Regions from separate parts of the Exiguobacterium sp. GL_137 genome, predicted to be linked through region 4. Evidence: riboswitches for the same ligand, from Rfam matches in the RefSeq annotation. Region 4 holds a riboswitch; each other region holds the start of a gene.
The links. Region 4 has a riboswitch for thiamine pyrophosphate ahead of tenA (thiaminase II). Riboswitches for the same ligand answer to the same signal wherever they lie in the genome.
Positions count from the first base shown of each region.

Region 1: another riboswitch for thiamine pyrophosphate. It lies ahead of AC3IRK_RS08485 (ECF transporter S component); the one in region 4 lies ahead of tenA (thiaminase II).
Region 2: another riboswitch for thiamine pyrophosphate. It lies ahead of thiT (energy-coupled thiamine transporter ThiT); the one in region 4 lies ahead of tenA (thiaminase II).
Region 3: another riboswitch for thiamine pyrophosphate. It lies ahead of AC3IRK_RS06320 (thiamine phosphate synthase); the one in region 4 lies ahead of tenA (thiaminase II).

Region 1 covers NZ_CM174406.1:1,582,589-1,588,645, reverse strand. The annotation lists gene AC3IRK_RS08495 (DEAD/DEAH box helicase) at 1-1,019, shown strand, start outside; gene AC3IRK_RS08490 (50S ribosomal protein L25/general stress protein Ctc) at 1,369-2,046, shown strand; TPP riboswitch at 2,139-2,237, shown strand; gene AC3IRK_RS08485 (ECF transporter S component) at 2,343-2,918, shown strand; gene AC3IRK_RS08480 (ABC transporter ATP-binding protein) at 2,915-4,474, shown strand; gene AC3IRK_RS08475 (energy-coupling factor transporter transmembrane component T family protein) at 4,440-5,165, shown strand; gene AC3IRK_RS08470 (NAD(P)/FAD-dependent oxidoreductase) at 5,242-6,057, shown strand, end outside.
Region 2 covers NZ_CM174406.1:1,906,762-1,912,818, reverse strand. The annotation lists gene pknB (Stk1 family PASTA domain-containing Ser/Thr kinase) at 1-1,037, shown strand, start outside; gene rsgA (ribosome small subunit-dependent GTPase A) at 1,075-1,980, shown strand; gene rpe (ribulose-phosphate 3-epimerase) at 1,982-2,638, shown strand; TPP riboswitch at 2,662-2,768, shown strand; gene thiT (energy-coupled thiamine transporter ThiT) at 2,833-3,393, shown strand; gene AC3IRK_RS10145 (thiamine diphosphokinase) at 3,393-4,001, shown strand; gene AC3IRK_RS10140 (amino acid permease) at 4,057-5,460, opposite strand; gene rpmB (50S ribosomal protein L28) at 5,601-5,789, opposite strand.
Region 3 covers NZ_CM174406.1:1,226,637-1,232,693, forward strand. The annotation lists gene AC3IRK_RS06305 (MFS transporter) at 1-725, opposite strand, end outside; gene AC3IRK_RS06310 (OsmC family protein) at 930-1,355, shown strand; gene nagZ (beta-N-acetylhexosaminidase) at 1,361-2,590, shown strand; TPP riboswitch at 2,650-2,752, shown strand; gene AC3IRK_RS06320 (thiamine phosphate synthase) at 2,843-3,439, shown strand; gene AC3IRK_RS06325 (NAD(P)/FAD-dependent oxidoreductase) at 3,436-4,425, shown strand; gene thiS (sulfur carrier protein ThiS) at 4,422-4,625, shown strand; gene AC3IRK_RS06335 (thiazole synthase) at 4,627-5,394, shown strand; gene AC3IRK_RS06340 (ThiF family adenylyltransferase) at 5,391-6,057, shown strand, end outside.
Region 4 covers NZ_CM174406.1:966,035-972,091, reverse strand. The annotation lists gene AC3IRK_RS05015 (transporter substrate-binding domain-containing protein) at 1-617, opposite strand, end outside; gene AC3IRK_RS05010 (BrxA/BrxB family bacilliredoxin) at 901-1,326, opposite strand; gene AC3IRK_RS05005 (class I SAM-dependent methyltransferase) at 1,361-2,545, opposite strand; gene AC3IRK_RS05000 (sporulation protein) at 2,664-3,437, shown strand; gene tenA (thiaminase II) at 3,505-4,200, opposite strand; TPP riboswitch at 4,274-4,379, opposite strand; gene AC3IRK_RS04990 (DUF1002 domain-containing protein) at 4,570-5,451, shown strand; gene abc-f (ribosomal protection-like ABC-F family protein) at 5,730-6,057, shown strand, end outside.

The DNA of each region.
Region 1 (6,057 bases), 620 kb from region 4:
ACGACGTCGCCATTTTCGATGAGGCACAACATCTGAAGAATCCAGCGTCACAAACCGCTGTCCGCTTGCGCCGTATTCGGGCGAAACGTCGGTTTGCCTTGACCGGAACACCGCTTGAAAACCGGACCGATGATCTTTGGTCGATTTTCCGGGTCATTTTCCCGTCGTTGTTACCGGACTTACCGACGTTCCAGACATGGTCATATGATGAAATCCAACGATTCGTCCGACCGTTTATGATGCGACGGACAAAAGCCGAAGTTTTGCAGGATTTACCGCAAAAACAGATTGTCCACCATTATACAGAGCTCGGTCCGACGCAGAAAAAACTTTATGCTTCCTACTTGGCGAAACTGCAACTGGAAACGTTACAGCATCTCGACGAAGCGAAGCGTGAAGACCGGATTAAGCTGCTCGCCGGTTTGACCCGGTTGCGGCAGATTTGCTGTGATCCGGCGTTATTTGTCGAAGGTTATACAAGTGAATCGACAAAACTCGAACGCCTGCTTGAAATCATTGAAGAAAAAGTAGCGAGCGGACACCGGATCCTGATTTTTTCCCAGTATACGAAGATGTTGGCCCGGATTCGGGAACGACTGGCAGCACGACAACTTGCCCACTTTCTACTAACCGGTGAGACACCGGTTGAAGACCGTGTCGCACTGTGTGACCGGTTTAATGCCGGTGAAGTCGATGTCTTCCTGATTTCCTTGAAAGCCGGCGGGACCGGTCTGAATCTGGCGACGGCAGATACCGTCATTTTATACGACAGCTGGTGGAATCCGGCCGTCGAGCAGCAAGCGGCTGACCGGGCCCATCGATTGGGACAACAGTCACCGGTCGAAGTGATCAAGTTATTGATGACCGGGACGATTGAGGAAAAGATGGCGGAATTACAAGATCGAAAAGCGACGATGATTGATGCCGTCTTATCGGATCAGAAACCGGATATTTTAACGATTCGTGAACTCGTCCGTCTGCTTGATTCCCCCTCTTTTATCGATTCATCAGGTGATTAACCATACAAATCAAAGAAAATCTTAAAAAAATGAAAGACCTTCAATCCGTTGTCTATCAACAGGTTTGAAGGTCTTTCGACAATCAAATTCAGAAAAAAGGTTTTAACTTTTGAAAGACAGGGGTATATCTACATTAGCACCGTACAACACGGTCGCTTTTCAATTATTGTTTCTCAATATCAGCGTAATGACCTGGGAGAGAAATGCTACTTACTCACTTCGTTTTTCATTTCTGAATGAAATCCAGTTGAACTAGCATTTAGCGCATGAATTTCTGTTGGAACCTATTGTTCCACTCCTACATTCATTACCTTTTGAGGGCTATACCAAATTCAAGGGGGAAATGAACATGTCAGTAACATTAAAAGTAGAAGAACGCGAAGTACGCCCACGCTCACTTAGAAAGCAATTACGTCATGAAGGAAAAGCTCTTGGTGTCGTGTATGGCTACAAAGTGGAAAGCACACCGATTTCATTCGACGAAAAAGAATTGGTCAAGGTTGTCCGTGATCACGGCGAAAACGTCTTGGTTGCTCTTCAAATCGGCGGTAAAAAGGTCAACACGTTGATCAACAAGCTCGATATGGATATCTTTACACCAACCATCAAACACGTTGAATTCATCGCTGTTAAAATGGATGAAGAAACAGAAGTCGAAACGGATATCGTCCTCGTCGGCGAAGCAGCCGGTGCGAAACTTGGCGGATTCCTTTCACAAACACTCTTTAAAGTAACAGTTGCCGCAACACCAGATAAATTACCGGAACGGATCGAAGTCGACGTGACGGATCTTGCAATCGGAGATTCAATCACAGTAGCTGATCTTCCGGAAGAAAAAGATTTCCGTGTCGTCACAGAAGGTGACATCCAAGTCGCAGCGGTCGTTGAATCGACACTTGAAGCTGAACTTGAAGAAATCGAAGAAGCAGAAGCTGAGGCACAAGCAGCTGATGCGGATACAGCGACAGACGATTCAGAACAAACTTCTGAAGAGCAAGCTGAAGAAAACAAAGAAGATAAAGAGTAATCTTTTCTCTCCTCCCCTCGTGGGAGGTTTTTTTTATGCATATTGACAAGTCCGGTCGACAGCCGTACAGTGAAGAAGGTACACATCATTGACACATCCACTAGGGGAGCCATTTGGCTGAGACGATTCACTTCGGACCCTTTGAACCTGATCTAGTTCATACTAGCGTAGGAAAGTGGAGCGGAATCCTCGTGCTCTTTTTCTGCATCTTGCAGGTTACACGACCGCTCTCTTTTCATAGAGGGCGGTCTTTTTTGTGGTTTCTTTGTGGGTGTGCATTCAAAGGAGAAGTGATTATGAACAGTTGGAAAATGAAAGAAATCATCGTCATGATGATGCTCGCCGTCGCGTGTGGTGTCCTCTACTTAGGGTGGTCGACGTTATGGTTACCGATCTCGGCCATCTTCGGACCGGTCGGATCAAACTGGATGTTCGGCATCTGGGTCATCGCCAGTCCCCTTGTCGCCTACATCATTCAAAAACCAGGCGCGGCATTGATTGCGGAAGTCGTCGCCGCTGCCGTCGAATTGTTTACAGGGAGTCACTTCGGCTTATCGGCACTGTTGATTGGATTCGCACAGGGGATCGGGGCCGAGATTGCCTTTGCCGTGTTCGGATACCGGAAATTCAATACGTTTACCTTGATGTTGTCCGGTGTCTTCGCTGCCGTCGGAAGTATGGTCTACAGCCTCATCGTGAACGGATTTGCCTACTATACGACGACGACTCTCCTGTTGACGTTTTCCTTACAACTTGTCAGCGGTGCTCTGCTCGGCGGCTTACTCGCAAAAATCATCGTCGATGCGCTCGTTAAGGCAGGGACACTGAATGGGTATGCGATCGGACGACAACGAAAGCAGCGTGCCGCATGATGCAGTGTGAGCACCTGACAGTCCGCTATCCGGATCAGGATCACCCGGTCTTACAGGATTTTTCGGTTACGATTGATAAAGGAGAAACGACGTTGCTCGTCGGTCCAAGCGGCAGTGGAAAGACGACCTTTTTACATGTCCTCGCCGGTCTGTTGCCGGAGACGATTGAAGCCGATGTCACCGGTGGATGGACGACGGATGGAACCGTCGGGATGTTATTCCAACAGCCGGACGATCAGTTTTGCATGCAGACGGTCGGTGCCGAAATGGCCTTTAGTCTGGAAAACCGAAGCATCTCCCGATTTGAAATGGATGAGCGGATTAAAGGTGTCTTGGCACGGGTCGGACTTGACCTCGCCTTGACGACGCCGATTGCCGAGCTGTCCGGCGGGATGAAACAACGGCTTGCTCTAGCCTGTGTATTGGCACTCGAACCGGACATCCTGTTGCTCGACGAACCGACGGCGCAACTTGATCCGCATGGTCAACGTTTGATGATGGAGCTGATTGAGGAATTGCACCACGATCCGAACGTGACACTGGTGCTGATCGAACACCAACTGGAGCAGTGTGTGACGTTTGCGGACCGGGTGCTGGTCTTTCAAACCGGACGGATCCGTCTTGACGGACCGCCGCGGGACATTTTTTCAGAACGCCGGACCGTTTTGACTGAGCTCGGGATTGCGACACCGCGCCTTTACCCGTATACATTCGGAACGATACCGGCCGAGGTCGCGGCAGAACGGGCACTCGATCGCCCACCTGTCCGCGAACCCGTTTCAACCGAACCGACATTTGAACTTGTTGACGTGACCGTCCGGCACGGAAAGCAGACGGTTCTCCAGCGGATCTCGCTGACCGCCCACGCCGGAGAATGGATCATGCTTGTCGGACGCAATGGAGCCGGCAAAAGTACCCTGCTCGAAACGCTGGCCAAACTGTTACCGGCGCAAGGCGGAACGATTCAGTTGTTTCAGACAGCGTTGAAGAAATGGCGGGACCGGACATTTTACCGGCAGGTCGGCTTTGTGTTTCAGCAACCTGAGTTTCAGTTTCTCAAACAGACGGTTCTTGACGAACTGACGATCAGTTGTACCTCACCGTCGTCCGGTCAGATGGATGATGCCTTACAGTACTATCGCTTGGCGGACGTCGCGGGTCAGTCGCCGCTCGCACTCAGTCTTGGTCAAAAACGGCGTTTGAGCGTCGCGACAATGCTGCTTGAGCGAAAAGCTGTCTTGTTGCTGGACGAGCCGACTTTCGGACAGGATGCCGAGACGACGGCACAACTGATTGAAGTCTTGCGGCAAGCCCGTGCAGCCGGGACGACGCTCATCATGGTGACGCATGATATGGAGCTGGTGTACCAACAGGCAGACCGGGTGCTCGTCCTCGGTTCGGGAAACATTCAATTTGACGGTTCACCGGAGGAATTGTTTCAGGAAACCAAGATTTTACACGACAATCAGCTGATTCGTCCGGTGTCCTATCAGTATCAGCAACAAAAGGAGGGGATCCGTCATGCAGGAAAACCACTCATGGCTCGCTCAAATTAATCCTTCCGTCAAACTGGCGACCCTGGTCTATGTCATGCTGTTGCTGATTTCGACATCCCGTTTAGAAGTGACGTTTGCACTGCTCATCCTTTCCGCCGTCGGCGTATGTTGCTCCGGCTGGCAGCTGTCAACGCTTCTCATTCGTCTCGTCCCTTATGGTGTGTTGTTTCTGTTGACGTTTTGGATGATGGCCGCGTTCGGAAAAGGTGAAACGGAATTGTGGGCATTCGGCTGGTTCCGGATCACGGAAGAGAGTCTTGCACATGCCTGGTTGGTCGCGACGCGGATGCTCGCCTTCGTCCTGTTGAGTGTAACGTTCGTTGCAACAACGGACGCGACACGGTTCGTCATGAGTCTGATTCATCAATGTCGTCTGCCGGTTCGCCTGGCCTATGGATTTTTAGCCGGTCTCCGCTTCATTCCGATCTTTCGGCAGTCGATTCGAACGATCCGTCAAGCGCGTCGTGTCCGGCAACAACGGTCACTTTGGCCGTGGCAAACGTTTTTTGACATCAGTCTGCCGTTGTTTACGACCAGTATCCTCCGCTCGGAACAGATTGCGATTGCGATGGAAGCCCGTCAGTTTCGGGTCAATCGGACCTATTATGTCGAGCCGGTCGTAACACGAGGGGATCTTGCCTTTCTGTTGATGACCGTCACGCTCGCGACGTCACTTCGCCTGGTGGTTTGACAGCGGACGATTACGCGGCACTACTTGGGGGAATAAACAGGATAGATACAGTGAATCCAAAAAAGTGGGTGGAGTCGTGAAACGAATCCTGTTAGTCGGCGCAGGTCATGCGCATTTAGAATGTATCAAACAAGGGAGTCATTCGGATGTCGACTGGATTGTCATCACTCCCTCGCGTTATCAGTATTATTCCGGGATGTTCTCCGGACTGGCGGACGGAACCTATACACTCGACGAGATACGCATCAATGTCAAAGCGTTATGTGAACGATACGGTAAGACGTGGATGGAGGACCGGGTCGTGCGAATCGATGCTGCCAACAAACACGTTATCTTTCAGTCCGGACAGGTCGTGCCGTACGATATCGTGTCGTTTAATATCGGATCAAACGACTGGGAAGCAAGCACCCCGAACCACGTTACGATCAAACCGAACTATCGTATAGAACAAGCGTTAAAGACGTTCAGGAGTGCCGTCTCCCCTGTCATCGTCGGCAGTGGTGCGGCGGCCGTCGAGATGGCGGCGTCATTTCAGTCAAACGGTACACCGGTCACCCTGATTCATGAAGAACCGTTGCTCAGCGGTCATCCGGCCGGTCCGGAACTGGCCGCGCGACTCGATCAGTTGGGTGTCAACCGGATCATTGACCGGTTCGAAACGCTGGATGGTCAAACAGCAACGCTCCAATCCGGCCGCTTGCTCGAGACGGATGCCGTTTTGTTTTTAGGAGGGGCAACGGCGCATGAATTGTTTCAGGTATCCGGTCTGTATTGTGATGACCGCGGATTTTTACTGGTGCACGAGACGCTGCAGTCGCTCGAGGATCCGTCCATCTTTGCCGTTGGGGATTGTGCGACTCTGATCGCGTATCCGGATACACCGAAAAACGGT
Region 2 (6,057 bases), 940 kb from region 4:
CAACAGCAGACATCGAACACACAGCACCGGTTCCGAAGGTCGCTACCGTCATGTCAAAACCAGAAAAGAAAAAGAAACGTGCGTGGTGGATCATCTTATTGTTGTTATTCATAATGGCTGGAGCCGCAACGACTTTTGCCATGTGGCCTGACCCGACGGTCGTCGTTCCGGATGTAACGGGGAAAGATGCCGACGACGCGGAAACGAAGCTTGAAAAAATGGGATTCATCGTGGAATCGACCGAACGCTCAAGTGATACGGTGGAAGAAGGGTTCGTCATCAGTCAGTCACCGCGTGAACAGGCGACGGTTAAAAAAGGATCGACGGTGGATTTGATCGTTTCGACAGGAAGCGATCCGGTCGAGGTGCCGGACGTCTCAGATGAGACAGAGAAAAAAGCGATCGCCATCTTAAAGGACAGCGGTTTTGAAAAAGTGGATGTCGAACGGGAAGACTCTGAAGACATCAAACGTGGGAATGTCATCCGGCAATCCATTTCAGCTGGAACGGAAGTCATCGCGAAAGAACAGATGATTACCATCACGGTCTCAAATGGATCACCCGTATTCGTTCTGAAAGATTTGACTGACTTATCGAGTGCTGAAGCAAAAGCTTATTTGGATGAGATGGGACTGGACGGAACGTTTGAACAGGAGTTCTCAAGTGAGGTCGCGCTCGATCAGGTCATTCGTCAATATCCGCAAGCCGGTGCGCAAGTCGAACCGAACGATTCGGTAACGGTCTTTATTTCTCGCGGAGAGGAAGAAAAGACCATCACGGCGACGTTCCCCGAGAAAGTAGTCTATGATGGCGTCAGTGAAGACGAGGAGCCTGCGCCACGTCAACTCGTCCGGATTGAGACGGAAGATGCCAAAGGAAAACGAACCGTCATCGAAGAATCGATTGATCAGGATGAAACGTTTGATGTTCCATTGACGATTGATCCGGGAGAAGAAGGCAAGATTACGATTTATAAAGATGACGAAGTTTACCGGGCGAAGACGATTACGTACAATCAGGCAAAATCACAAGAATAACGAGCAGGACGTTAATCCTGACAAAGGAGGGCATAGGATGGCAGAAAATCGAATTGAAGACAATCGGGATGGAACGATTATCCGTTTACAGGGTGGCTTTTATGATGTCATGACGCCTCAAGGTGAAATCCGTTCACGGGCACGCGGTAATTTCAGAAAACGGGGCATCAGCCCTGTCGTCGGCGATGAAGTCGTGTTACACATCGAAAGTGAGACCGGATATATCCTGGAAGTAAAAGACCGTCAAAATTTCTTGGTCCGCCCACCAGTTGCCAATATCGATCAAGCTTTGTTGGTCGTATCGGCAGCAGAACCTGATTTTTCTGCCCATCTGTTGGACCGGTTTTTAGTGTTGATTGAAGCAAAGGAAATTCAACCGATCATCATCTTGACGAAGATGGACTTGTTACAAGGTGAAGCCGAACAAGGGGTATTGGAAGCCATTGCCGCTTACCGGACCATCGGATATCACGTCATCGAAACTTCAAGTGAGACATTGGCCGGAGTCGAATCTGTCCGTCCGTTGTTAAAAGATAAAACGAGTGTCCTGGCAGGACAATCCGGTGTAGGGAAAAGTTCGTTGTTGAATGCCTTGGAACCTTCGTTGGCACTGGAAACGAGTCATATTTCGAAGGCACTTGGTCGTGGACGCCATACGACCCGTCATGTGACATTGATCCCGCTTGGCGAAGGCTTAATTGCAGATACCCCGGGATTTTCGAATCTCGATTTTCCGCACGAAATGGAACTCGAGGAGTTACGATGGTGTTTCCCTGAATTTGTTGCTTTACAGGACGAATGCAAGTACCGTGGCTGTCTGCACTTGAATGAGCCCGGTTGTGCCGTTAAACAAGCCGTCGAGGCCCATGAAATCATGGCTTCCCGGTATACGAATTATGGTATGTTTGTAGAGGAAATCAAGAATCGGACGCGGAGGTATTAAGATGATTAAAATCGCACCATCAATCTTATCAGCAGATTTTGCAAATTTAGAGCGGGATGTCAAAGCAGTTGAAGCGGCGGGAGCCGATTATATCCATTTTGATGTCATGGATGGTCAATTTGTTCCGAACATTTCCTTTGGACTCCCTGTATTAAGCAGTTTACGTCAAAAAACAGATATGGTTCTCGACGTCCATCTCATGATTGATCGTCCGGAAAACTTTGTCGAATCCTTCGTTGCAGCAGGTGCTGATATCGTAACCTTCCACGTGGAGGCGACGAATCATGTCCATCGTGTGTTGCAACAAATCAAAGCAGCTGGAGCGAAAGCAGGAGTAGTACTCAACCCGCATACGCCGCTGTCGACGATCGAACACGTTCTTGAAGATGTGGACATGGTCTTATTGATGACGGTCAATCCGGGATTCGGCGGACAAGCGTTCATTCCAGGTGTGATGAAGAAATTAAATCAACTGGCTGCAATGAAAGCAGAACAAAATCTATCCTTCGAGATTGAAATCGATGGTGGAGTTAATGCGGAAACAGCAAAATTATGTATTGAGAATGGGGCAAACGTACTTGTTGCAGGTTCCGCTATCTACAATGCACCGGATTATTCAGAAGCAATCACTAGTATTCGGAATGCTGCTCACGTATAATAGGGGCAGAATCAAAATTAAATGATGACCGCAAGGGGTGTCGCGTCAAGCGGCTGAGAGAAGTGATTGGACTTTAACCCTTCGAACCTGTTCCGTTCAGACGGACGTAGGGATGTGGCGCACGCAGGCAGTACGGCGTTCGTCGTACTGCCTTTTTGCCGTCCTGCGATTTTATTTTTTAGGAGGAAAAAAGGATGAAACGGCTACAAATGTTAATGGAAATTGCAATCTTTGCAAGTCTTGGTGTGGTGTTCGATTTATTGATCCCATTTAAAATGCCGCAAGGTGGTTCAATTAGTTTAGCGATGTTACCGATTTTCGTCATGGCGTTTCGTCACGGCGTTGTCGGTGGGGTCGTGACGGGAGCGCTCGTCGGAACGATTCAACTGATGTTCGCTCCACAAATCCTGACGGTCGTCCAGCCGTTACTCGATTATACGATCGCGTTTGGAGTCGTCGGGCTGAGCGGACTGTTCGCACGGCAAGTCAAAAAAGCAGCAGCAGCCGGGAAAAATGGCCGTCTAATGGCGATTGTACTAGGTGCGACATTGCTTGGTGCAGGTTTCCGTTATGTCTGTCACGTCATTAGTGGAATCGTGTTCTTCGCTGAGTATGCGGAAGGTCCGGTCGTCCCGTATTCGTTGATCTATAACGCGACGTATATGGTTCCATCGTATCTGTTATGTGGTATTGTCGCAGGACTCCTGTTTACGACAGCACCACGACTTCTTCGTTATTCAGCACGGGGTGTCTGATGCGGGTTGTGATTGTAGCGGCCGGTCCGGCGGAAGACATCCCGTACCTGAAACCGTTTATGGATGAGAAGACGGTTGTCATCGCTGTTGACGGAGGTGTCACCGTGTTGGCACAGCAAGGTTTCGCTTTTGACTTGGCGATTGGGGACTTTGATTCTCTCGGATACAAACCGGAAGGAGCGATCATCCATCCGGCTGAAAAGGATGAGACCGACTTGGAACTGGCTTTACGACATGTCAGTCAACAGTATGAAGCAACGGAAGTGTTAATATTCGGTGCGACCGGAGGACGACTTGATATGACGCTTCAAAACGTCTATCTGCTAAAACAATTTCCGGCAGTCCGCTTGATGACGAAGCGGGAAGAGGTTCGTTTCTTACAGCCGGGGACGTATGAGATCGAGGCAGATAGATTTCACTATCTCTCTTTCATCCCGCTCGTTCCGACATGTCTGACCCTCCGCGGGGTCAAGTACCCGTTGACGAATCATGACGTGCCGGTCGGCGGATCATTGACCGTCAGCAATGAATGGACACATCACGGAGTGGCGAACGTGACGGTGCATACCGGTGAAGTGATTGCTTTAAGAAGTTTGTCAGACCACTAAAAAACGTGATCGGCTTTAGGATATCCTAAAAGTCGATCACGTTTTTTGTAGTTTTTTAAGATTTTAATGTCGAGCTGGCTGCCTGACGTTCAGTTTGAGCCGCAATATGTTTTCCTTTGACGAACAGGTGGTAAGAGGCCCACGTCAAGAGGAAGAATGGAACGCCTATATACAGCGCAATCCGTTGATCCGCTTGGAATGCCAAGCTGATCAGTACAAGCATGTTTAAAGAGAACGAGATAATCGGCAAGACCGGGAAGAACGGAGTCTTGAATTTCAATTCACTGACAGCATGTCCCTCTTTGATGAATTGACGACGGAAGGCAATCTGTGAAGCGGAAATCGAAATCCAACCGACTTGCGCACCGAGTCCGGCGAGTGACAACAACCAGATGAAGACGGTATCTTCCGCGAAAAAGGCAGTCAATAGTGATAACATCGCAAACAGCATCGTAAAGCACAAAGCGCGCATAGGTACTCCGCGTGAGTTGACGATGGCAAGTTTTTTCGAAATCATGCCTTCTTGTGACATCGACCATAACATCCGAGTAGCAGCGTACAACCCCGAGTTCCCGACCGACAGTAAGGCTGTCAACACGACGATGTTCATTAAATCAGCTGCATAAGGAATTCCGATGGCATCAAATACCATGATGAACGGACTGCTGATGCCGCCGGCTGTTTCGTAAGGAATCAAGGCGCCGACAATCGTAATCGAGAGGACGAAGAAGATGAACGTCCGCCAGACGGTATTACGGATTGCTTTTGGAATCGATTTTTCTGGATCGTTTGATTCTCCGGCAGCAACCCCAATCAATTCGGTTCCTTGGAACGCAAAGTTGACGGCAATCATCGTCGTCAATACCCCCAGGGCGCCGTTCGGGAATAATCCGTTTGAAGTAAAATTGGCGAACAAACTTTCCGGACGTGCTGCCGCCATATCAATCCAGCCAAACCAAGCCGCTCCCCCGAGCACGATGAAAAATAGAATGGCAAGGACTTTCAGGCTCGAAAACCAAAACTCAGCCTCCCCGAAGGCTTTTGCGGAGACCGCATTGAGACCGAATAAAATGACGGTGAAAATCGCACACCAGATGACGATTGGTGTATCCGGAAACCATCGATCCATCAGACTGCCGGCTGCCGTGATTTCGAGCGCCACCGTGACAGCCCAACCGAGCCAGTAAATCCAACCGACGGCAAATCCGATACCCGGTCCGATGAACCGTGTCGTATACGTTTGGAAAGATCCTGAGACCGGCATATGGACAGCCATCTCCCCTAAACATAACATCGTCAGATACATGATGGTCCCACCCACGATGTAACTGAGAACCGCCCCGAGCGGTCCCGCTTGCGAAATCGTCAATCCAGAACCGAGGAACAGTCCCGTACCGATAATCCCTCCTAGTGAAATCATGAAGAGATGTCGGCTTGTCATTTCTCTTTTTAACTGCATGTTGACCCTTCCCCCTTGAAAAAAATAACTGCTCACTTATTGTAAGCGTTTTCAATTATTCAGACAATTAGTTTATAAGAAAAATAAAAAAAGAACAAAAAAAGAACCGGAAGGGAAGATTCCCATCCGGTTACTGCGCCTTATACGCGTTCGACTTTACCTGATTTGAGCGCTCGAGCTGAAACCCAAACCTTTTTAGGTTTACCGTCAACGAGGATACGTACTTTTTGTACGTTGATTCCCCAAGTGCGTTTCGTTTTGTTCAATGCGTGTGAACGGTTGTTTCCCGACTTCGGCGATTTCCCAGTAACGTAGCATTTACGTGCCATGTGTTCCGCCTCCTTTTATGTTGTTTTGCGTTCGTCCTAATAGACACTTTGCTATCTTAGCATGCTGTTAAGACGGTTGCAACATAAAAAAAGTAGCTGACAAGAAAAAAACTTGACAGACAACCTCAAAATTTAAAATAATGAATGAGGATGATGGTAAAAGTTCATTTGACCGCTACTATTTTTCACATATTCATTGTATAGTCAGTACGGCGACTTTTCAATAGTAGGTCCTTATAGTAGAATTATGAGAAGAACACAATTAACA
Region 3 (6,057 bases), 260 kb from region 4:
TTCAGTTCCAACTCAAGCACGGGGACGAGATACGTATAGACGACGTATGTCGCACCAAATCCGAACGACGGAATGAAAAAGGCGATCATGATCCGTGGATTGGCAAGTAAACTGAGCTGTTCGCGGATCGAGCCGGACGATTCCGATTGCTGGACCGGAACGACTTTCAAGACAGCAAGCAGGGCGATGACACCAAGACTGCTTGTCAGCCAAAACGAGGCGGCGTAACCGGCATGTTGTCCGATGAATGTACCGATCGGCACACCGAGAACGTTTGCCATCGTAAATCCGCCAAAGATGAACGAGACGGCGACGCCGCGTTTTGCGATCGGTACACTATCGCTTGCGACGACCATCACCAGTGAAATCAGGACACCCGTCAGAACAGCCGTCACGACCCGAGACAACAGCAACAGTTCATAATTCGGTGCGATCCCGCTGCAGATATTCAGAATAATCCAGACAAAAATCAGACTGAGCATTAACTTCCGCCGCTCAAGGTGTCCGGTCAAGGACATCGTAATCGGTGTTCCGATGGCGAAGGCGATCGCAAAGGCGGAGACAAGCGTGCCGGCTTTTGCAATTGTGATGTTCAGACCGTCCGCAATTTCAGATAAAATACCGACGATGACGAATTCGCTTGTTCCAAGGACAAAAGTCAACATGGATAACGTCGCGATTAACAGCCAGTCGGCTTGACTCAAACGAGTCGATGATGATGACATATACAATTCCCCACTTCTGGCGCCTGTGCGCAAAAAAACTATCGTTTATCAGAATAGCATGATTTAAGAAGGGCGGAAACCGGATTTACCTGACCCGGAAAAAGAAGCATTATTGTGAATAGACAGTCAATTTCACTTGTCATTGATTCGGGTATACTAACAGAGTAGGAAACATCACCTAAATCAGAAAAGGACGTGATCTTGATGCAAGCAACAGTCACTTGGAATCAAAAGATGGGCTTCAGCGGGGAGACCGAATCCGGACATCACTTAGCGATGGATGCAGCTCCGGAAAACGGCGGGGACAATCAGGCACCACGGCCGACGGAGCTCTTGCTTCATGCCGTTGCCGGCTGTACCGGCATCGATATCGTCTCGATTTTAGAAAAGATGCGCTTGACGCTGACGTCATTTGAAATGGATATCGAAGGCGAACGGGCGGATGATCATCCCCGGCGTTTCACGACGATCTCGATTCATTACCGGCTCGAAGGTGATTTACCGGACGATAAAGTCCGCCGGGCGATTGCCTTATCAAAAGACAAATACTGCTCGGTCTCGCAATCGCTGAACGCGGAGATTGAAGTTTATTACTCGATCAACGGCGTCCGGAACGAGGAACCGATTTGAAACGGATGGTCCCTGTTCTGTTGGCAAGCGTCCTCCTTGCCGGTTGTGCTGACGAGCCCGTACAACCCGCTGACCCGCAACCGAAGCCGGCAAAGAAAACAAAGCCGCCGCAGCCGGATCGACCTTCTGCTGCTGAACGGGCAGAGAAACAACTCAAGCAAACCGTTTCGAACATGTCGACGGCGGAAAAAGTCGATCAATTGCTGTACATTGGCGTAACGGGAATGGCTTTGACACAAGCGGACCGTCAATTATTGCAGGACCATGCGCTCGGTGGTGTCCTGCTGCTTGGTGGCAATATCACCTCAACCGATCAACTGAAAACCTTCACAACAGCGATTGCCAAGGCGCAAACCGCTGATTCAAAAGCGTTCCTTGGCTTTGACGAGGAAGGCGGACGGGTCAGCCGGGTCCCGGACGCACAGCTCAAATTATCACCGAGCCTGTCGTTTGGTCATAAAAATGATCCGGCATTGATGAAGGAAGTCGGACAGACACTTGGGTCGATTTCCCGTTTTTACGGCTTTAATATGGATTTCGCACCGGTCCTTGATGTCAACAGTAATCCGACGAATCCAATCATTGGCGACCGGGCGCTCAGTGCGGATCCGCAACAAGTCGCCCGGCTTGGTGTGCCATTGATGCAGGGCATGAAGGAAGAAGACGTCGTTCCGGTCGTCAAACATTTTCCGGGTCACGGGGATACAACCGTCGACTCACATGTCGGTCTGCCGCGGGTCGATGCGACGAAAGCGGAACTCGAGCAGACGGAGCTGGTCCCGTTCAAACGGGCGATTCAGGAAGGGGCCGAGATGGTCATGGTCGCGCATATCCTGTTTCCGGCACTCGACAAAACCCGTCCGTCTTCGTTGTCGAAACCCGTCATGACCGGGATGTTACGGGATGAGCTGAAGTTTGACGGTGTCATCATCACGGACGATTTGGTCATGGGAGCCATCACAGAACGGTACGGACTTGCCCAGGCGGCAAGTCTTGCCCTCGAAAATGGTGCGGATATGGCGATGTTTTCCTCACCCGGTGCGTACGCGTCCGTTCATAAGGAAATCATGGCACGGATTAAACAAGGTAAATTGTCGAGAGCAGATCTGGATCAGAAGGTCATGCGGGTCTTACACTTAAAACAAACGTATGACTTGTCGCAAACGAAACGTGTCGACGAATACCAACGCTTGATTGAGCAGGTCAAAGCGGTCGAATCGGACATGCGACACTAATCAAGGGTAGAACAAATCGGACTACCCGTGGTAAACTACAGGCGTACCACACAAATCAATATCTACACTAGGGGAGTCTCGCAGCAGACTGAGACGGAAGTATCCGGACCCTTTGAACCTGATCTAGTTCGTACTAGCGGAGGGAAGTGGATTCCGATCATTCATAGAGGATGCGACGACTGTCGCCCTTTTTTGTAGGACCACTCCATCAGTTCATGGGGTAGTCCTTTTTCGTGTGGAAAGGGGGAAATGATGAGCCAGTTACATCTGATGACAACCGGCAAGCGGCATCCGGACATACTCGAACAGCTGTTGCCGAAACTCGCACTATCCGTCGACCGGATTCATCTGCGGGAGCCGTTATGGTCAGCGAAGGAACTGGTCGTGTGCATCGAAACACTCGTGCGACGAGGCGTAAAGACAGAGCAATTAATTGTCCATGACCGGCTGGACGTGGCAGTCGTCACCGGCACCGGAGTTCAGCTGACAACACGCAGCATTCCGGTCGACCTCGTCCGTCACCGTTTTCCGGAACTGGTGATCGGTCAATCGGTTCACTCGTTAACGGAAGCGATAGCGGCGGAACAAGCCGGTGCTGATTACGTCCTGTACGGCCATATTTTTGAGACGGGATCAAAACCGGGTGTACCGCCCCGGGGACTCGACGCCTTGAAACAAGTTGTCGACTGGACATCGATTCCTGTCATTGCAATTGGTGGCATTACACCGGACAATCTGCCGGATATCCTGGCGACCGGCTGCGCAGGCGGGGCCGTCTTGTCGGGCATTCTCGGTCAGGCGTCTCCGGTCGAAGCAGCCAACCGGTTCCGGGCGGTGATGCAACGATGACACGCCCGGATGTTTTAATCATTGGAGCCGGCATCATTGGTTTGACGCTCGGCTATGAGCTCCTGCAGCGCGGGAAAACCGTTCATTTGCTTGAACAGTCAACTGTCGGTCAGGGAGCGACGCAAGCAGCAGCGGGAATGCTCGCGACAGATGAAGAATTGCTGGCACCGTTACATGAACTGGCCCGGCTGAGCCGGACGCTGTATCCGGAATTCGTGCAACAATTGTTTGACGAGACCGGTCTCGGAAGCGGGTATCTGGAACAACCGTTTCGTATGCAACAGGCGCATCACTGGCGGACGTTTGATTCGGTCGGACAGGTTGATCCGCGGTTGCTTGCACAAGCATTACGCAGTGCCATCGAACGACGGGGCGGGGTAATCGAAGAGGCAACGATCGTAGCACGTCTCGTACGGGACGGACAAACGGTGACCGGCGCCGAGACGAACCGGGGGCTACGGGCGGGCAGACAAATTATTGTCGCCGGTGGTCGCGGATCGGAAGAATTGTTACAGACGGTCGGAGTGACGATTAACACACTTCCGGTCAAGGGCGAGTGTCTGTCTGTCCGGCTGACGACCGGACAACTCAATCGGACGCTGTTTGGTGATGCGGTCTATTTAGTCCCGAAAGCAGACGGACGGATCATCATCGGGGCGACGGAACGGGTTGGTGATGAATCAACGACCGTCAGTCTGAACAGTATTCGTTTGTTATTGAATGCAGCAGTAAAGCTCTATCCGCCGCTTACAGAGGCCGTGTTCGTGGAAGCTTGGTCCGGTGTTCGACCGCAAACCGGGGACGGTCTGCCGTATCTCGGAGCAGTGGACGGAATCGATGGGTTGTTCGTCGCGTCAGGCCATCACCGGCATGGCATCTTACTGGCCCCTGCGACGGCCAATGTGTTAGCCGATTGTCTCATGGGGCAAACGCCAAGAGTGACACTGGATGGTTTTAACAGCCGACGACAGGAGGAAAGCAGATGACTATCCGATTGAATGGGAAAAACTATGCTTTGACAGAGGAAATCAAGACGTTACACGACTTGTTAGAAAAACTGGAGATTCAGGGACAGGTCGTCATCATCGAACAGAATCATCAAATCATCGACCGGTCGAGCTATCCGGATACGGACGTTACGTCCGGAGATGTCATTGAAATCGTTCATTTTGTAGGAGGCGGATAACATGTTAGAAATTGGCGGAAAAACATTTGCATCACGATTGTTACTGGGGACAGGAAAATATCCGGATAATGAGAAGCAACAGCAAGCGGTCGAAGCATCGGAAACAAACATTTTAACGTTTTCCGTCCGGCGTCTCGACGTCTTTGCAAAGGAACAGAACGATCCGCTCGCAGCGCTTGACTTAAGCTGCTATGATCTCTTGCCGAACACTGCGGGTGCGAAGACGGCGGAGGAAGCGGTCCGCCTTGCCCGCCTTGCCCGGGCCTCAGGGATGTGCGATATGGTCAAGGTCGAGGTAATCGGTTGTGACAAGACACTGCTGCCGGATCCGATTGAAACATTACGAGCAGCAGAGGAATTAATCAAGGATGGCTTCATCGTCTTGCCGTATACATCAGACGATTTGTTGCTTGCCCGTCGGCTCGAAGAACTCGGCTGTCATGCGATTATGCCGGCAGCATCACCAATCGGTTCCGGACAGGGCATCTTAAATCCGCTCGCGCTCAGCTTCATCATCGAACAAATGTCAGTACCGGTCATCGTCGACGCCGGCATCGGTTCACCGGCTGACGCGGCGTACGCGATGGAGCTCGGAGCTGATGGTGTCCTGTTGAATTCAGCCGTCGCGCATGCGAAAGACCCGGTCAAGATGGCACGTGCAATGAAGCTTGCGGTTGAAGCGGGACGACTCGGCTTTGAAGCAGGACGGATTGAGAAAAAACGGTATGCGACGGCGAGCAGTCCGACGACCGGGATCAGTCGCCCATGATGGACCGGTATAGCCGACAAATCCGCTTTCGTCCAATCGGACAGGAGGGGCAGGATCAACTGGGACAGCGGCACGTCGTCATCATCGGTCTCGGTGCACTCGGGACAGCGAGTGCGGAACAGCTTGTCCGGGCAGGAATCGGACGAGTGACTCTGATCGACCGGGATTACGTCGAGTGGAGCAATTTACAACGGCAACAACTCTATACGGAACAGGATGTCAGGAACCATTTGCCAAAGGCGGTTGCGGCGAAACGCCGGCTCGGTGCCGTCAATTCGACGGTGACGATCGAGGCGATTGTCGAAGATGTGACGGCAATGAATATTACACGGATTGTCGGACAAGCAGATTTGCTTGTGGATGGGACCGATAACTTCGTTGTCCGGATGCTGATCAATGATGTTGCGGCAAAATTTCGGATTCCTTGGATTTACGGTGCATGTGTCGGCAGTTATGGCATGACCTATACGATTCGTCCGGGACAGACCCCTTGTCTGCATTGTTTGCTCAATCATTTGCCGAAACAGCAGGAGACATGTGATACGTCAGGCGTCATCAGTCCGGTCGTCCAGCTGGTTGCGGCGCATCAAGTGACGGAAGCATTAAAATACTTGACCGGAGCGGAAGCTGCATTACGGCAGACGGTGCTGTCATTTGATGTCT
Region 4 (6,057 bases):
TTCAATGACTCGTCTTGATCCATATATTTGACGGCGACGGCGTCTTCAATGATCAGCGCGTCGATCCGGCCTGTGTTCAATTCTTGAATGATTTCTGGAATCTTGTTTAACGAGACCGCTTCACTGTCTTTGTACCGGTCTTTCGCTAATGCTTCCTGGATTGATCCGAGCTGGACACCTACTTTCTTGCCTTTTAATTCATCATCTGCCGCGATCGCTTTATCCTTCGTCATGACAAGGTTTTTTGACTGGAAGTAGATATCCGTAAAATCGGCATTTTTCTTCCGCTCGTCTGTCGGCGTCATACCTGCCATGACGAAATCAACACGTCCTGCACTGAGTGCTCCGAGCAGGCTTCCGAACTCCATGTCTTCGATTTTCAACTCGTAACCGAGATTTTTTGTGACTTCTTTGGCGATTGCTACATCAAACCCGACGATGTCATCACCTTTCGCTGTATCGATATACTCGAACGGGAAGTAATCCGCTGATGTTCCCATCGTCAATACTTTATCGTTCTTCTTCGTCGTGTCGCCTTTTGATTCCTCCGAGGCCCCACATGCTGCCATCGTGACTGCGAGAATTCCTGCCATTGCCGTTGCTACTAGTTTCTTCATCAATAAATTCCCCTTCCAACGCTCAATTGTCAGAACTTTAACAATAGTATGACTTATGTTTTTTTCTAATTCAATACTAAAAAGTTCGACCTGATTTATTGCTTTTAGAATATACGAATATTTATTCATTGTAAAGCATAAAAATATGAAAATAGTGCATAAAACCTGAATTTATTCGCTTTCTTTGATCAATACTTTTTTGTTATCGCTTACATTTATTTTTGTTTTATTTCTGTTCAAACAAAAAAAGACCAACGTTTTCACGTTAGCCTCTTTTTCACTGTTACGCGTAGATTTCAATCAATGACTCTAACTTTTCGACGACTTCTTCTGCAGTAAACGATTCGATGTCAAACCGTTCGACCATCGACAGGATGTTTCCATCTTGCATCAATGCGAATGATGGCGATGATGGCGGATATCCTTCGAAGTATTCACGCGCCCGATCTGTTGCTTCCCGGTCTTGCCCTGCAAATACCGTCACGAAATGATCCGGTTTTACACCTTCCATCCGGTTGATGTAAGCGGCAGCCGGACGAGCAATCCCACCGGCACATCCGCACACCGAATTGACGAGGACAAGCGTCAAACCGTCACGCTTCATCGCTTCATCGACGCTCTCGACCGTCGTTAATTCTTCAAAACCAGCAGCTGCTGCTTCTTTACGTGCCGTTTGAACGACATCTTCAAAATACATTTGGAAATCCATTGTATTTGTTTCCCCCTTTAAATCGTTGTCTTCTTTATTGTACGAGTTTCGGTGAAATCTGTCCAAGTCTGCCGCTCAATTCACGTTCTAAATACGGTTTAGCGTGTAACAGGTCTCGGAAAGCGATATACCGGTCAATTTTTTCTTCCGTTGGCTGCTTCGGATTTTTATAAGCCCGAATCAAGATATTTTTCGGCGTGTTTTCTAAATCAATGAACTCAAGCAGTTGCGTATCGTAGCCGACCAATGTCAACAACTCTGCCCGGATGGAATCCGTTGCGAGCGAAGCAAACTTTTCTTGAATCAATCCATGTTGCAGCATGACGTCAAGCGGTGAACAGTCCAGCTGACGGTTCAACTCCTTCTGACAACACGGGACACTGAGAATGACCGATGCATTCCAGTCGACTGCCCGGGCAAGCGCGACATCCGTCGCAACGTCACAAGCATGTAGCGTCACCATTAAATCAACTTCCGTATCCTGGTCGTAATCATGGACATCACCGACACGGAACGATAAATCATCATACCCTAAATCAGCAGCGATGGCTGTACAATCCTCGATGACTTCTTTTTTGAGATCAAGACCGGTGACGTTTAAATCAAATCCCTTGACGATTTTCAAGTAATGATAGAGAGCAAACGTCAGATACGATTTACCGCATCCAAAATCCAAAATCCGTAACGTACGCCCTTGCGGCAATATTGCGATACTGTCTTCGACGAATTCAAGAAAACGATTGATTTGTTTAAACTTATCATATTTTTGACGCTTGACCTGTCCTTCTTCCGTCATTACACCAAGACGAATCAAAAACGGTACCGGCACGCCGTCTTCTAACAAATGGCTTTTCTTTCGATTGTGAGACAGTTCGGCCTTTACCGGTTCCTTGCCTGTCGTCTTCAGTGAAACTTTCATTTTCTTCGAGAGTTGGAACTGGACTTCTTCCGTCTCGAAACGGAATAAAAATTGACGAAATTCGTTAAAATAGTCGTCCATTCGCAAAATAAATTCTTCTATACTTAAATTCTCATGCTTAATGATCCGTTCATGTTGAAACTCTAACTGGATTGCATACGTATCTCTAAGTAGAATCGGTTTTAACTTGATTCGACGCAGATCGTTTGATTTTTGGCGCGGACCACTAATCGTCGCGTGTATGAGTGAAGTTGCCTGCAGTTTTTCAGTGAGCAGGTCTTTTAATTGGTCTAGTTCCACGTATCGTCCCGTCCTTTTTTTGTTTGGTCTTTCGAAACTGTAGCAAATTCACCCGCGTTCGACAAGCAAGCAAGCTTTATTTTTAGTCGTCATACTTAATTTAAAGGAGGAACACAACATGTTCAAAAAAATTCTTTCACAAATCGGCATTGGTGCCGCAACGGTCGATACACGACTCGAACAAGATCACTGTGAACCCGGTGGAACGATTCAAGGAGTCGTTCATATTAAGGGCGGTAACGTCGATCAGGAAATCGCCCGGATTTATCTCGCCTTCAATACCCAGTACAAACAAGAAGTCGGGGACAGCACGGCATTCACGACGTTCACACTGGACCGGTTTGCATTAAATGAAGCCCCGTTTACGATTGAAGCAGACGTCGAACGGGAAATACCGTTTACGCTTCAAGTCCCTTTTAATACACCACTTTCCGTCAGCCAATCGAAGTCGTGGATCGAGACGGGTCTTGATATCGCGCAGGCGGTTGACCCTTCTGACCACGATGCTGTCGTCGTCAAAGCGAATGACTACCAATCGGTCATCCTTGAAGCGATGGAAAACCTCGGATTCCGCCTCAAGAAAGCTGATACAGAGAAATTGCCGGGCCGCTTCCGGAAAGATTTGCCGATCGCGCAGGAACTTGAGTATTCTGCCCGCGGTACTCATTATGCTCACAAGCTGGACGAAATCGAAGTCATCCTGTTGCAAGACCGGTTCGGCATCGACATCGTCGTCCAAATCGACCGCCGTGCCCACAGTCTCGGTTCGCTGTTCAGTGAAATGGCAGGAACCGATGAGACGATGACGAAACTTTCATTATCGAACCAGGACTTAACGAATCCGTCACTCGTGAAACAACGTCTCGCCGATTTGATTGAACACCACAGTTGATTGATGTTTTCTATAGAACAAACACCGGATCCGCTTATCGTCGGATCCGGTGTTTGTATTTCCTTCCTTACTTGGATGATGTCATTTCCATCGTCTGTTCGTACTGCCGTTCAAACGTTTCTTCCGCCCAGCCCATCTGCCAAAACATCAATTCGTAATAACAGCTTCTGACGAAATGTTGTTTCATCCGGACGCGTTCTTGTTCACTCGCCTTCTCTGCCAACTCATTTAACCGGTCAATCTGTTCAAAGACCACCCGCTCGAACCATTCGGAACTGTATGTCGCAATCCATTGCTGATAAATCGGTGAAGCCGGTGTCGCTGCCTGTAACTGTTGTCCAATCTCATAGTAAAGCCAGTAACACGGTAAAATCGCAGCGATGGTCTCCCCAAGCGTCCCTTCACTTGCATGGTGCATATGCGAAATATACGCATATGCGGTCGGTGCTGGTTCAAACTCTGCCAGTGTCTTGTCCGAAATCCCAAGCGGTTCAAAAAACGATTGATGCAGACTGAGTTCTGCAGCATAGGTCGACGTCGCATGTTCCGCGAGTTCGGCAATCGTCGCGAAGTCCTGTGCCTTCGATGCGGCCCGCGCCTGAATTTTCGCGAAATGTTTTAAGTAATAGGCATCCTGTAGGACGTAATGGCGAAATTTTGCTTCTGGTAGTGTTCCATCCGCAATCCCTGTCACGAATGGATGGGTAAAGCTGCTGTCCCAATACCGTTTTGCCGCTTGCCGGATTTCTTCACTGAATGTCATGTTGGTTCCCCCTTTTGTAATCAAAAAACGCCACACCTGATGTCAGGCATGACGTGAAAAGACCATAAAAAGAGGATCGTCCACGCCACTTCCCTCCGTAAGTCCAAACTTAATCAGGTTCAAAGGGTCCGAACGTCTCCGTCGTCTCAGTCAGCCTACTGACTCCCCTAGTGGTCGCTATTTGATTTGTTTTGAGTTTATCATGATTTGATGTGGAATTGACCCATTCTCGTCATTTCACTCCATTTTTTTGTACAATGGAACATGACGGAAGGTGGATGACGGCTCGTCCTTGAGACCGATTCTCTTCTGCCGCCGGTCGATTAGACTAAATTTAGTACCTGATACTTAACTTATGGAGGAACTTTTATGAATAAAACCATGACATGGACCGCTTCGGCATTACTTGCTACTACCTTACTGCTACCGACGGCCGCATCTGCTGAACAAGTGGTCGACAAAACAATCGTCACCCTTGGCGAATCACTTGGGGCAAAGGATAAATCGTGGGTCTTGTCCCGTCTGAATGCACCGGAAGGCATTACTCCGATTATTGCAACATCTGCGGATGAAGAAAAATATCTCGGGAAAAACATTCCCCAATCACAACGGGGTGGCGGCATGTACTCTTCCGCTAAAATTGAGTTGGCTGAAAAAGGTGATGGATTATCTGTCGCGACCGAAAACATCACCTGGGTCACAAAAGACATGTACCTCAACGCCCTCGTCACAGCGGGTGTAACGGATGCGGACATTACGATCACGTCCCCGTACAAGGTAACCGGAACTTCGGCTTTGACCGGGATCATGAAAGCGTATGATCAAACATCTGCCGAGACCGGCATCAAACTGACGGATGAACGAAAAGACCTTGCCCAGCAAGAACTCTCTGTGACATCCGATGTCGGGAAAACGGTCGGGACGGATAAAGTCGCCGACTTGATGAATGAAATCAAAGCGGAAATCGCGAAACAACAGCCGGAAACGAAGGTCGAGATTGAAAACGTCATCGTCCAAGTCATCCAAAACAATAACATCAATTTATCCGATGCTCAGATGGACCGGTTGACCGGACTGTTTAATCAAATGGAACAAGCGGACCTGAACTGGGGTCAAATCGAGAGTGGTCTAAAAGATGCCGGACAAGATATCCAGGCCTTCGCGACCTCAGAAGAGACAAAAGGATTTTTTGCGAAGTTGTTTGATGGTCTCAGTGCATTCTTCAACTCGATTGCCGGCTTATTTAAATAAAGATTAACGTTTTCTTTTCTGTCAGGCATGGTAAAATAGATGTATTGAATCGGAAAAGGTGGTGTGGAGACATGGGTTTTGCTGCGTGTAAGCATTGGTTGATGGAACAACTGTATCTGTTGCGCGCGATTTTTCATGGAATGGCGTTCTAAGGGACTAGTCTGCCCTTTTTTAACGAACCTCATACCTGAAAAATAAAGCAAAGCGCATCTTCCACGAGTCAAGGAGAGTGCTGTTTGCGCTCTCCTTTTTTTGATGCGCCAGAGAGGACATTTCATATGATGATCTGCGACATCCAACACCTGACAAAACAATTCGGAGGCGACGATATCTTAACGGACGTCTCCCTCTTTATCGAGCACCAAGACCGCATCGGCTTGATCGGCCGAAACGGAAGCGGTAAAACGACGCTCTTACGTTTGATTGCCCGTCTTGATTCCGAAGACAGCGGAACGATTTATCAAAAAAGCGGGCTCTCCATCGGTTATTTGGCACAACTTCCCGTGTTCGACAACGTAATGACGGGGCGTGATGTCCTGTGGACTGCCTTCGCCACGCTTGTCGATTTACAACGCTCCCTGCAACAAATCGAACGGGACATGGCGA